3 regions of the Paenibacillus hamazuiensis genome follow, and region 2 is predicted to be linked to each of the others. Evidence: riboswitches for the same ligand, from Rfam matches in the RefSeq annotation. Region 2 holds a riboswitch; each other region holds the start of a gene.

Region 1 (3,279 bases), 1.4 Mb from region 2:
ACCTCTTGGTCCCGAACCAAGCGCTCTACCAAGCTGAGCCACGTCTCGAAGATTTGAAAAGCATATAGCGAGCTGCATGGCGCGCCCGATACGATTCGAACGTACGACCTGCAGTTTAGGAAACTGTCGCTCTATCCTGCTGAGCTACGGGCGCGCAGCGAAATTAATAATATCACATCATAAAGAGATTGTAAAGATCTTTTATGGGCGTTGGCACCATTTACATGCCGTCTGCGGAATCACGGGATGTTCTTCCCGCGAAGCCGGCGAAAAAATTGCGTCAGCATGGAGCTGCATTCTTCCTGCAAAATCCCGCTTATGACTTCCGTACGATGGTTGAACCTTTCCTCCTGCAGCAAATTCATAAGCGTTCCTGCGCAGCCGGCCTTCGGGTCCGGAGTTCCGTAAATCACTTGACTGATTCGGGATTGCACGATCGCGCCGGCACACATCGGGCAAGGCTCAAGCGTAACGTACAGCCTGCAATCCGTCAGCCGCCAGGCCTTAAGGTATTCGCTGGCTTCGCGAATCGCCAGCAGCTCTGCATGGGCAAGTGGGTCCGCGGCGGTTTCCCGCAAATTATGGCCGCGCCCGATGATTTGATCGTTCCAAACGATAACCGCGCCTATGGGCACCTCTTGTTTTTCTTCCGCCAAACGAGCTTCCTTTATAGCTTCCCTCATGTACATTTCATGTGTATGTATCTGCAAAACGGCACCTCTGGACGCATAGTGGATACGAAACGAACATGCATTCGTTGTTAACATGTTGTGGATAACCCTGTGGATAAACGGCGGATTATTCACATTTTATTGTAGGGGATTGTGGGTAGAATCTCAAGCAACGAAACTGTATCCGGTCATTATGAAAACAATGTAAATTGTTTGAAAACCTATTGAAAACGGATTTTTTTCTCGATATACTGAGTCTATATTCATAGGAACAATTACCTATATAGATACCGATAATAGCAAACTTGCCGAAAGGCAAGGACGCAAAGTCAAAGGGTCTAAGGTTCCAATTGAGGAGCGATGACAGCCTGGCTGCCGGGTTAACGTGTGCTGTATGCTCGTACTGTACATGAGGCGGTGCAAAGCTGTCTTCGGCGATTCCGGAGGCGGCTTTTTTCCTATATCGATAAGGAAGGGTGGTTTTGGTAATGAGGTCGATGCCTGCGTTCAGAAAAAAAGCCCAATTTGAGTTTGCCCCGGAAAAATATCAAAGTCCGGCTGGAATTTTGCTGAACAGCCGAACGGTGGTAGAGAAAAACGATTATGTGTCCACAGGAGTATTGTCGTACGCCGAAGGCGATATTCTTGAAGTTGAACTGAACAACTATAACGTATTCGAGCTTGGGGACAGCGTCAAATTAACCGTTTATTCGCCGGGCGGAATTTACATGTTCGGTTCGACCGTCGTTGCCAAAGACCATGGAGCCTTAATGTTCATCAATCCGCCGAGCAATCAGAAACGTTTTGCCGAAAAAAGGGACCATCCCCGCGTTCCGGTATCGCAGGAAGGCCGCATCCGCTCGCTGATTTCTCCCGAGCCGTCCGCTGGCGGTCTACATGAAGACATTATGCTGAATATTGAGAATATCAGTGTAAGCGGTCTTGGATTTACGGTGGGGCACGAGGTGCAATTGGACCCGCAGATGCGAATTGAAATCGAGATGGACCTCGGAATGCCGATTCCGTGCATTGCCGAAATTATCCGCAAGGAACCGTCTCAGGGCGGTGTTTATTATGGCGCCAAATACGTCGAATTAAGCGGGGACAAAGCGAATTCGCTCAGGGCATTTGTGCTGAAAAAGCAGGTGGAGACGCATTTCAGCAAGAAAAAGGAAGCTCAGGCCAAACGTATGTTCAAGTAACTTATTTGCAAGCTCCGCATACCGTTGATTCGGGTGGCGGGGCTTTTTTAACGCACCTGGAAAGGAAATGGATAGATTTATTGTGAAAAGAGAAGAGCAAATGTATAATAGTTGTGTTTGACGTTATTGAAACTTGAGGAGTTGTTAAATATATGGGGCTTTCATGTGGTATTGTCGGACTTCCCAACGTGGGCAAATCGACGTTGTTTAATGCGATTACGCAGGCGGGGGCGGAGTCGGCCAACTATCCTTTCTGTACGATAGATCCGAACGTAGGCGTCGTTGAGGTGCCGGACGAGCGGCTGCAAAAGCTGGCCGACATCGTCACGCCGAACCGCATCGTGCCGACGGCGTTCGAGTTTGTAGATATTGCCGGGCTCGTGAAGGGCGCAAGCAAGGGCGAGGGGCTTGGCAACAAATTTCTCGCGCACATCCGCGAGGTGGACGCCATCGTGCATGTGGTGCGGTGCTTCCAGGATGAGAATATCACGCACGTCTCCGGCAAGGTCGATCCGATCAGCGATATCGAGACGATCAATCTGGAGCTGATTTTGGCGGATATCGAATCCGTTGAAAAGCGTATTGAGCGTTCGCGGAAAAATATGAAGGGCGGCGACAAAAAATACGCTCAGGAAGTGGAATGTCTGGACCGTATCAAAGAGGCGCTCTATAACGACAAGCCGGCGCGCAGCGTCGAGTTGGACGACGAAGAGAAGCTGCTCCTCCGCGATCTGCATCTGATCACGATGAAGCCGGTGCTGTATGCGGCGAACGTCAGCGAAGCGGAAGTGGCGAATGCGGACGGTAATCCGTATGTGCAGAAGGTGCGCGAATACGCGGCGCAGGAAGGCGCCGAGGTCGTTCCGATCAGCGCCAAGGTGGAGGCGGAAATCGCCGAGCTGGAAGGCGAAGACAAGGAGATGTTCCTGGAGGAGCTCGGCATTCAGGAATCCGGCCTCAACCGGCTCATCCGCGCGGCATACAAGCTGCTCGGATTGTACACGTATTTTACGGCCGGAGTACAGGAAGTGCGCGCTTGGACGATCCGCAAAGGCATGAAAGCTCCTCAGGCGGCAGGCGTCATCCATACCGATTTCGAACGCGGCTTTATCCGTGCGGAAGTGGTCGGCTACGAGGATCTGGTCGGAAGCGGTTCGATGAACGCGGCCAAAGAAAAAGGTTTGCTCCGTCTGGAAGGCAAGGAATACGTCGTGCAGGACGGAGATGTCATGCACTTCCGTTTTAACGTTTAACGGATCATGTATAATATATATAGAATGAGCAACAGGAGGTGAATCCACATGTTGGATAAATTGCAGGCATTGGCCGACCGATATGAAAAGCTGAGCGAACTTCTGTGCGATCCGGATGTAGCGAGCGATCCGAAGCGGCTGCGCGAGTATTCG
Region 2 (3,279 bases):
CAAAGGCCAGCACCAGGATGCAGGCGCTAAGATGACGCACCTGGCTCCGGACACGACGTCGACAATCATTTCCAAGTCGATCAGCAAGCACGGCGGTAAAGTAACATACCGCGGTCTGGCATCGTTCGGACGCAACTCGCAGGGCTCCAAAGCGAACATCAAATGCGATACGCTCATTCTCGACAACCAGTCGACGTCGGATACGATCCCGTACAACGAGATCATGAACGACAACATCACGCTGGAGCACGAAGCTACCGTATCCAAGGTGTCCGAGGACCAGCTGTTCTATCTGATGAGCCGCGGCTTAACCGAAGCCGAAGCGACTCAGATGATCGTCATGGGCTTCATCGAGCCGTTCACGAAGGAGCTGCCGATGGAATATGCGGTTGAGATGAATAGATTGATTAAGTTTGAAATGGAAGGGTCCATCGGTTAAAATTCCGCAAAGCGGCGGGATAGACCGATGGGCGAAGGAGCGAACCGATATTGTTCGATCCTTGCCTTAACAACCAAAAACGTGCCCGAACGGCTGGAACGCTCGCGTGTTTCAGCCGTTCGGGCTTTTTTCTCCAATTTGCAAATCCTCCGGGCCTTTACTACTGCCACCCGATTCTCCTTTAATACACCATCGTCATCTGATAAGGCGGAAACGACTCGTTTACCTCCCAGGATTCCACAATACACCGAGCAGTGTAAAAATCAAAGCCGCTCCCCATCAAATAAGAGATTGCGGAAATCTCGTACATGGAGTGTGGAACCGATGTATGCTGAGCTTCATACAGTCCGTATTGAACGACCGGAGAGACGGTCCCCAGAACAAAATTTCTTAAATCGATATCGAGCATTACCTCAACCTTCCTTTGTGTAATATAAGTTAGGCAGATGCCACAGTCACATGCTATTCATCATGTGGCGAGGGTGGACCATGAATATGCGCCCAATCATTTGCTATAAATCGACAAAGTTAGACATATCCAAAGATTTGTGGTTCTTTATGACTAATTTTGCAAAATTGTGTGAACGCTGAGAGGATTTTGACGGATTTTGCAGAATAATTCCATTACCTTTGAACGACATCACAGAACCAATGACCTACATGCCAAGTAAATGAAAAAGGCAAACCCGTCCGAAAGGCGGGGGCGCAAAGCCATGGGCCTAAGGCGTACAGCTCTGTTAACGAAATGTTTTGTTTCGGTGCTGCTGTCGCTACGGTTGCCAGGTTGCCAATGTACTTGGCATTTTTGCGTCTAACTGAAGGTGAAATTTACAATCGGAGGAATTTTATGAGAAAGTGCTTGAAGACGATTTCGGGATTGCTGGTATTCATGTTGTTGGTGCAATATTTCATGGAGTCCGGGCTCGGTCTGTTTGACGCGAAAGCATCGGCGCAAAGCCAGCCTGTCCGGGTTAAAATCCATTTTCAACCGCCGGCCTCCCAGGTTCCTGCCGGGGATATTGCCGATTATGGACAAGTGTACGGTTCAAGAAACGGGTTCACTTACGGATGGAATATAGATCATACGGATGTTACTGTCCGCAGTAGTACATATCAAGATGCGATGCTCGATTCTTCCGTCTGGCCGCATCGTGGCGGGGTATGGGAAATAGCGCTGGAGAACGGGAGCTACGACGTCACGGTCAGCGTGGGCGATGCCGTTTACGGCAGCACGAATACGGTGAACGTAGAGGGCGTCGGCATCTGGAGCGGAGCGGTTCTCGGCGGCGGCTTGCATTTGCAGCAGACGAAGACGATTCAGGTAAGCGACGGAAAACTGACGGTCGATCACGGCAGCCTGGACGACGGGATGACGGCGCTTAATTTCATCGAGATCGTCGGGAAAAATCCGGCCGATACGAATCCGCCCAGTATCCCCCAAAATATAACATCTGAAAATGTGTCGGCAACCGGACTTACGGTCAAATGGGACAGTTCAGCGGATGACAATGCGGTTGCAGGTTATAAGGTGTACAGAGACGGCGCAGAAATCGCGACGGTGACCGGCAGCGTGTCTTATACGGATACCGGGCTTTCTCCTGCTGCGTCGTATAAATATGAAATTGCAGCCTTCGATGCGGCCGGAAATTTTTCCGCCAAGAGTTTGCCGCTGACCGTGACGACTTCCGCCATGTTCTCCGCCTTGGCCGCATCGGGCCAAGGCCGCGGGGTACGCGCCGAATATTTCAGCGGCACCGGTTTTACGGATTTGAAGCTGAGGCGGCTGGACGATACGATCGATTTTCAATGGGATGACGAGCTGACCGCAGCCGGACTGGATAACGGTACGTTCACGGTAAGGTGGAGCGGGAAGCTGCAGCCGCGGTATTCCGAGTTGTATACGTTGTACACCGAGTCGCACGGCGGGGTTCGCTTGTGGGTGAACGGACAGCTTCTGATCGATCGGTGGGACGCCAACGGCAGGGTACATGAAAGCGCAAATATTTCTCTTAAATCCAACCAGACTTACGATATCAAGATGGAATATGTGGAGGAACACGGCGTCAGCGCAGCGACACTGCTCTGGTCCAGCAGCAGCCAGACCAAAGAGATTGTGCCCAAGAGCCAGCTCAATCCGCCTTTCGTGCCGGAGATACCGGGGAACTTCCGCATCGCTTCGGCCTCCAGTACATCCGTTTCGCTTGCTTGGGACGCTGTAACGGGAGCTGCCTCCTATGAGGTCGAGGCTGACGGATCGATAGTAAGCAGCGGATCGGGGACCACCTTCACGCAAAATAATTTGGCCCCGGGTTCCAGACATACATACCGGGTTCGGGCCCGGGTGCCGGAGGTAGCCGGCGATTGGAGCGATCCGCTGCAGGCGGAAACGAAGGTTTCCGTTCCGGCGAACGTTCGGGCAGTCGAATCGGACATGACGATTACGGTGACCTGGGATCCCGTTGCCGGGGCGACGGGCTACGACGTCGAAGCGGACGGGTTCACGATCGACAACGGAACGTCCACGACCTACGTTCATAGCGGTCTCATGCCGAATACGCAGCATACATACCGGGTGAGGGCGAAAAGCGCAACCGGAGCAAGCGATTGGAGCGCCATGATCACCAAAGTGGTTTTGACGGAAATTCCGACCAACGTGCAGGCGGTTAATACGAGCCGGAGCATCACGCTGTCATGGGATGCCGTGATCGGGGCGACCGGATATGACGTCGAAGCCGACGGTCAGATCCTTGACGGCGGCAGCGACACAGCTTATACGCACAGCGGTCTTATGCCGAATACGCGGCATGCTTACCGGGTGCGGGCACGAAAGGCGGACGGAC
Region 3 (3,279 bases), 5.9 Mb from region 2:
CAATAAATGCACGATACTGATGGCGATCAGAATCGGGAAAGCGGTCGGCGCTACAGCAGGTACCGATTTCGATTGAATGATAGACATAAATTCACCCCTCTCCACAGGAATTCTACATTGTCAGCAGAACAAAATTTAGACAATTCGTTCAACTCCTTCCTTCAATGACGGACATATTCCGTCCTCCTATTCTGCATAAACATGGTCCAGGGTGCTTTCTGGGATAGGATTTGGGGCATGTTCGGCATAATCCAAGGCCTCATCGACTTCTTTCACGATTTGGTCAAGCATTTTGTTCTCAGTTCGTTCATCCAGTAATCCGATTTCCTTCAGATAATACTTAAAGATGATAAGTGAATCTTGCTTCTTGATCTCTTCCACTTCTTCACAAGAATGATAAGTCCGATCGTCGTCTTCGCTTGTATGAGGAGCCAAACGGTGATGGACTGCCTCGATTAGCGTTGGTCCTTCGCCGCATCTGGCTCTGTCGACCGCATTTTTCGTAACCTTGTATACTTCCAGGGGATCATTTCCGTTCACACGGAATACGGGAAATCCATACCCTGTCACCCTATCGGCGATACTTTCACTTGTCACTTGCTTCGAATAAGGATGTGAAATGGCATTTTTGTTATTCTCGCAGAAGAAAATGACCGGCAGCTTGTGCATACCTGCAAAGTTGACTACCTCGTGAAATTCACCTTGATTGCAAGCCCCCTCTCCTAAAGCGGTTAATGCAACGAAATTTTCACCCTGCAAACGCCCTGTTAATGCCATACGAGCAGCGTACGGGGCGACGACATTGGAGGTTGTAAGCTTATGATATTTTCTGCTGCCGTAACTTCCGGGCATTTGCCTGCCGCCACTATTCGGATCACCGGCCCTTGCGAACGCTTCCAACAATAATTCCCTGGCTGTCATTCCGAAAACAATGGCCATCCCCATATCCCGATAATAAGGACACAAATAATCTTTCCTGCTATCCAGCGCATACGCAGCTCCAACCTGTGCCGCTTCATGGCCCTGGCACGATACTGGAAATTGGATTTTTCCCGCCCGATGAAGAAGCCACATCTGCTCGTCGACTTTTCGCGCTAACATCATATCACGGTACATGTAAAGAACCTGCTGATCTGATAAACCCAGTGAACGATGTCGACTCGCAATCTCCAGGCTTACATCATTTCTCATCATGACTGAGTCCTCCTCCCCATTAATAAACCCCAATGCTTCGGTCTACCGAAGGAAACGCTTTTTGGGAATGCCAAATAACCTCCTATCTTATCGGAATAAATATGAATAAGACGGAGGTTTCCGTCGTATTCGGCAACTGGCTGGCATCATGGAATATTTGTTCCACCTTAGCCCCTGTAGCTTTGCGTCCCCGTTTTTCAACTGGTTTGCCATTGTCGTACGGTTTATTTAATTGTCGATTTCTACATTTTAGCACTACATCTAAAATCTACTCTTTTCTTTCGTGAAAATCGATAGGCACTAAGACCTGAAATAATTAATGGATAATTTATTTAATTCGCCAGATTACGACAACTTTATTTCTCAGAGCATGACTGAAAAGTTGGTGCTGAGTGTGTATGAGCCTCCCCATAAAGTCACTTAAAATATAAAGTTGTAAACAGTTATGCTGTCTTTCAACCCTAAAAATAAAAACATCTGCCCAACATATTCGTGGACAGATGTCATGATTAGAATTCGACATGTAATTTATTCGAAGAATTACGTTTTACTTACTACTTGGGAATCTTTCTACCACTGCTTTTACATTGTTGACGATTTCAGCTGCATCCGTTTGGGACAATTCATCCTTTGGTTTAAACAGGTTTTCATCAGATAATTTAACGATTCCCAAAGAAGCCGCTAATTGAACGTAACTCTTATTCGAACTATCCACTTTATCCAAATCTTTGATGTCGATTACTACCGGCTTAATCATAGGCAGCTTTCCACTCGACTTGAGCGTTTGAACGAGCAAGCTTACGAACGATTCGCGAGTCATTATCGCATTTGGATCAACTTTAATTGCAATATCTGAGCCAGCAAGATCGAGAGCTTTCGAAATCAATTGCGCCCCTTCCCCGTAAGAAACGGCAACGGATGGCTTCTGATGAGCCTTAAGATATTCGGAAGCTTTCCCGATAATTTCGGTGGCGACAGTTCGTGTTAATTCGCCTTTCGGATTTATTGTTCCTTCGTCGGAAAGATTAATGAAGCCTAACACGATGGCCAATTGAACGGATCCCGAATATTCGACGTCGATTTGGTCATTATCCTTGATGTCAATCGGTTGAATGTTAATCATCGGCAGTTTCCCGCTTGTTTTGAGCGTTTGCATGAGCAGGTTAATAAACGACTCGCGGGTCATTTTCGCATCAGGATCGATTTTTATTTGGATGTCGGTGCCATCTTTGCCCAGCAGCTCCGCAATGAGTTTCACTCCTTGGGAGGCAGTCATGATCTCCGACGCGGAATTGTTGGAATGAGCTTTCAAATACTGAATGGCATTGAAGATTTCTTCAGCTGCTTGTTCGCGGGTCATAATTTGTTTCGGATTGAATGTACCGTCTGCATTCAACTTGACAATGCCATAGGAAAGGGCTCTCTGGATGGAGCCCGAATACTCTTCGCTCACTTGGTCTTTGTCTTTCATGTCGACTAAGACCGGCTTAATCATCGGTAAATGACCTATTCTCTCTATTGCCCGAATGAGTTGATGTGTGAATTCTTCTTTATTTTTCGATTGGTTGGGATCGAGGGATTTCGGCAAGTCGAGATTGTGGACGGCGGCCGTTATGAATGAGGCTGCATACCAGGCCTTATCGTCCGCATTTGTGAAATAGTCTGTTGCTTTCAGTTCTTTCTCGAATCTTACCGCATCAAGGTTCAATCCGAGTGTGGATACAAAGAGTTGAACGCTTTGAGCTTCAGTAAGGGGCGCATTTGGCGCGAACAGACCTGGTGCAACTCCTGAGATAATACCGCTTTGTTGAAGAGAGATGATTTTATCTTTTGCTGCAACATTGGTTAAGTCGGTGAAATCCGTAGACGAAGCGGCGAAGCTGTGCCCAACAAAAGCAAGCGACATGACGGCTGTAGCAACTGTAAGATTGACCATTTTAAAAACTTTTTTCATATTGTCCACCTCGTGTCGTGTTAGTTGTTTCACAAATTGTGATTGATACAAACACTAAACGGACTAAGGTTGGATAAGGTTGCATGTTAGCTATTTCGATTGATGGTCCGTCGCATCTGACGTTCCGCCCA

Evidence for each region. Region 2 has a riboswitch for cyclic di-GMP ahead of MYS68_RS36625 (fibronectin type III domain-containing protein). Riboswitches for the same ligand answer to the same signal wherever they lie in the genome.
Region 1: another riboswitch for cyclic di-GMP. It lies ahead of MYS68_RS30230 (PilZ domain-containing protein); the one in region 2 lies ahead of MYS68_RS36625 (fibronectin type III domain-containing protein).
Region 3: another riboswitch for cyclic di-GMP. It lies ahead of MYS68_RS10775 (thiamine pyrophosphate-dependent dehydrogenase E1 component subunit alpha); the one in region 2 lies ahead of MYS68_RS36625 (fibronectin type III domain-containing protein).

What each region holds. Positions count from the first base shown of each region.
Region 1 covers NZ_JALRMO010000001.1:6,897,461-6,900,739, forward strand. Annotated here, with positions in the region: tRNA gene MYS68_RS30215 (tRNA-Pro) at 1-48, opposite strand, end outside; tRNA gene MYS68_RS30220 (tRNA-Arg) at 78-154, opposite strand; gene tadA (tRNA adenosine(34) deaminase TadA) at 240-767, opposite strand; cyclic di-GMP riboswitch class I at 960-1,051, shown strand; gene MYS68_RS30230 (PilZ domain-containing protein) at 1,160-1,873, shown strand; gene ychF (redox-regulated ATPase YchF) at 2,026-3,126, shown strand; gene prfA (peptide chain release factor 1) at 3,175-3,279, shown strand, end outside.
Region 2 covers NZ_JALRMO010000001.1:8,325,073-8,328,351, forward strand. Annotated here, with positions in the region: gene sufB (Fe-S cluster assembly protein SufB) at 1-439, shown strand, start outside; gene MYS68_RS36620 (hypothetical protein) at 621-848, opposite strand; cyclic di-GMP riboswitch class I at 1,109-1,231, shown strand; gene MYS68_RS36625 (fibronectin type III domain-containing protein) at 1,287-3,279, shown strand, end outside.
Region 3 covers NZ_JALRMO010000001.1:2,441,088-2,444,366, reverse strand. Annotated here, with positions in the region: gene MYS68_RS10780 (MFS transporter) at 1-87, opposite strand, end outside; gene MYS68_RS10775 (thiamine pyrophosphate-dependent dehydrogenase E1 component subunit alpha) at 187-1,191, opposite strand; cyclic di-GMP riboswitch class I at 1,323-1,415, opposite strand; gene MYS68_RS10770 (S-layer homology domain-containing protein) at 1,742-3,148, opposite strand.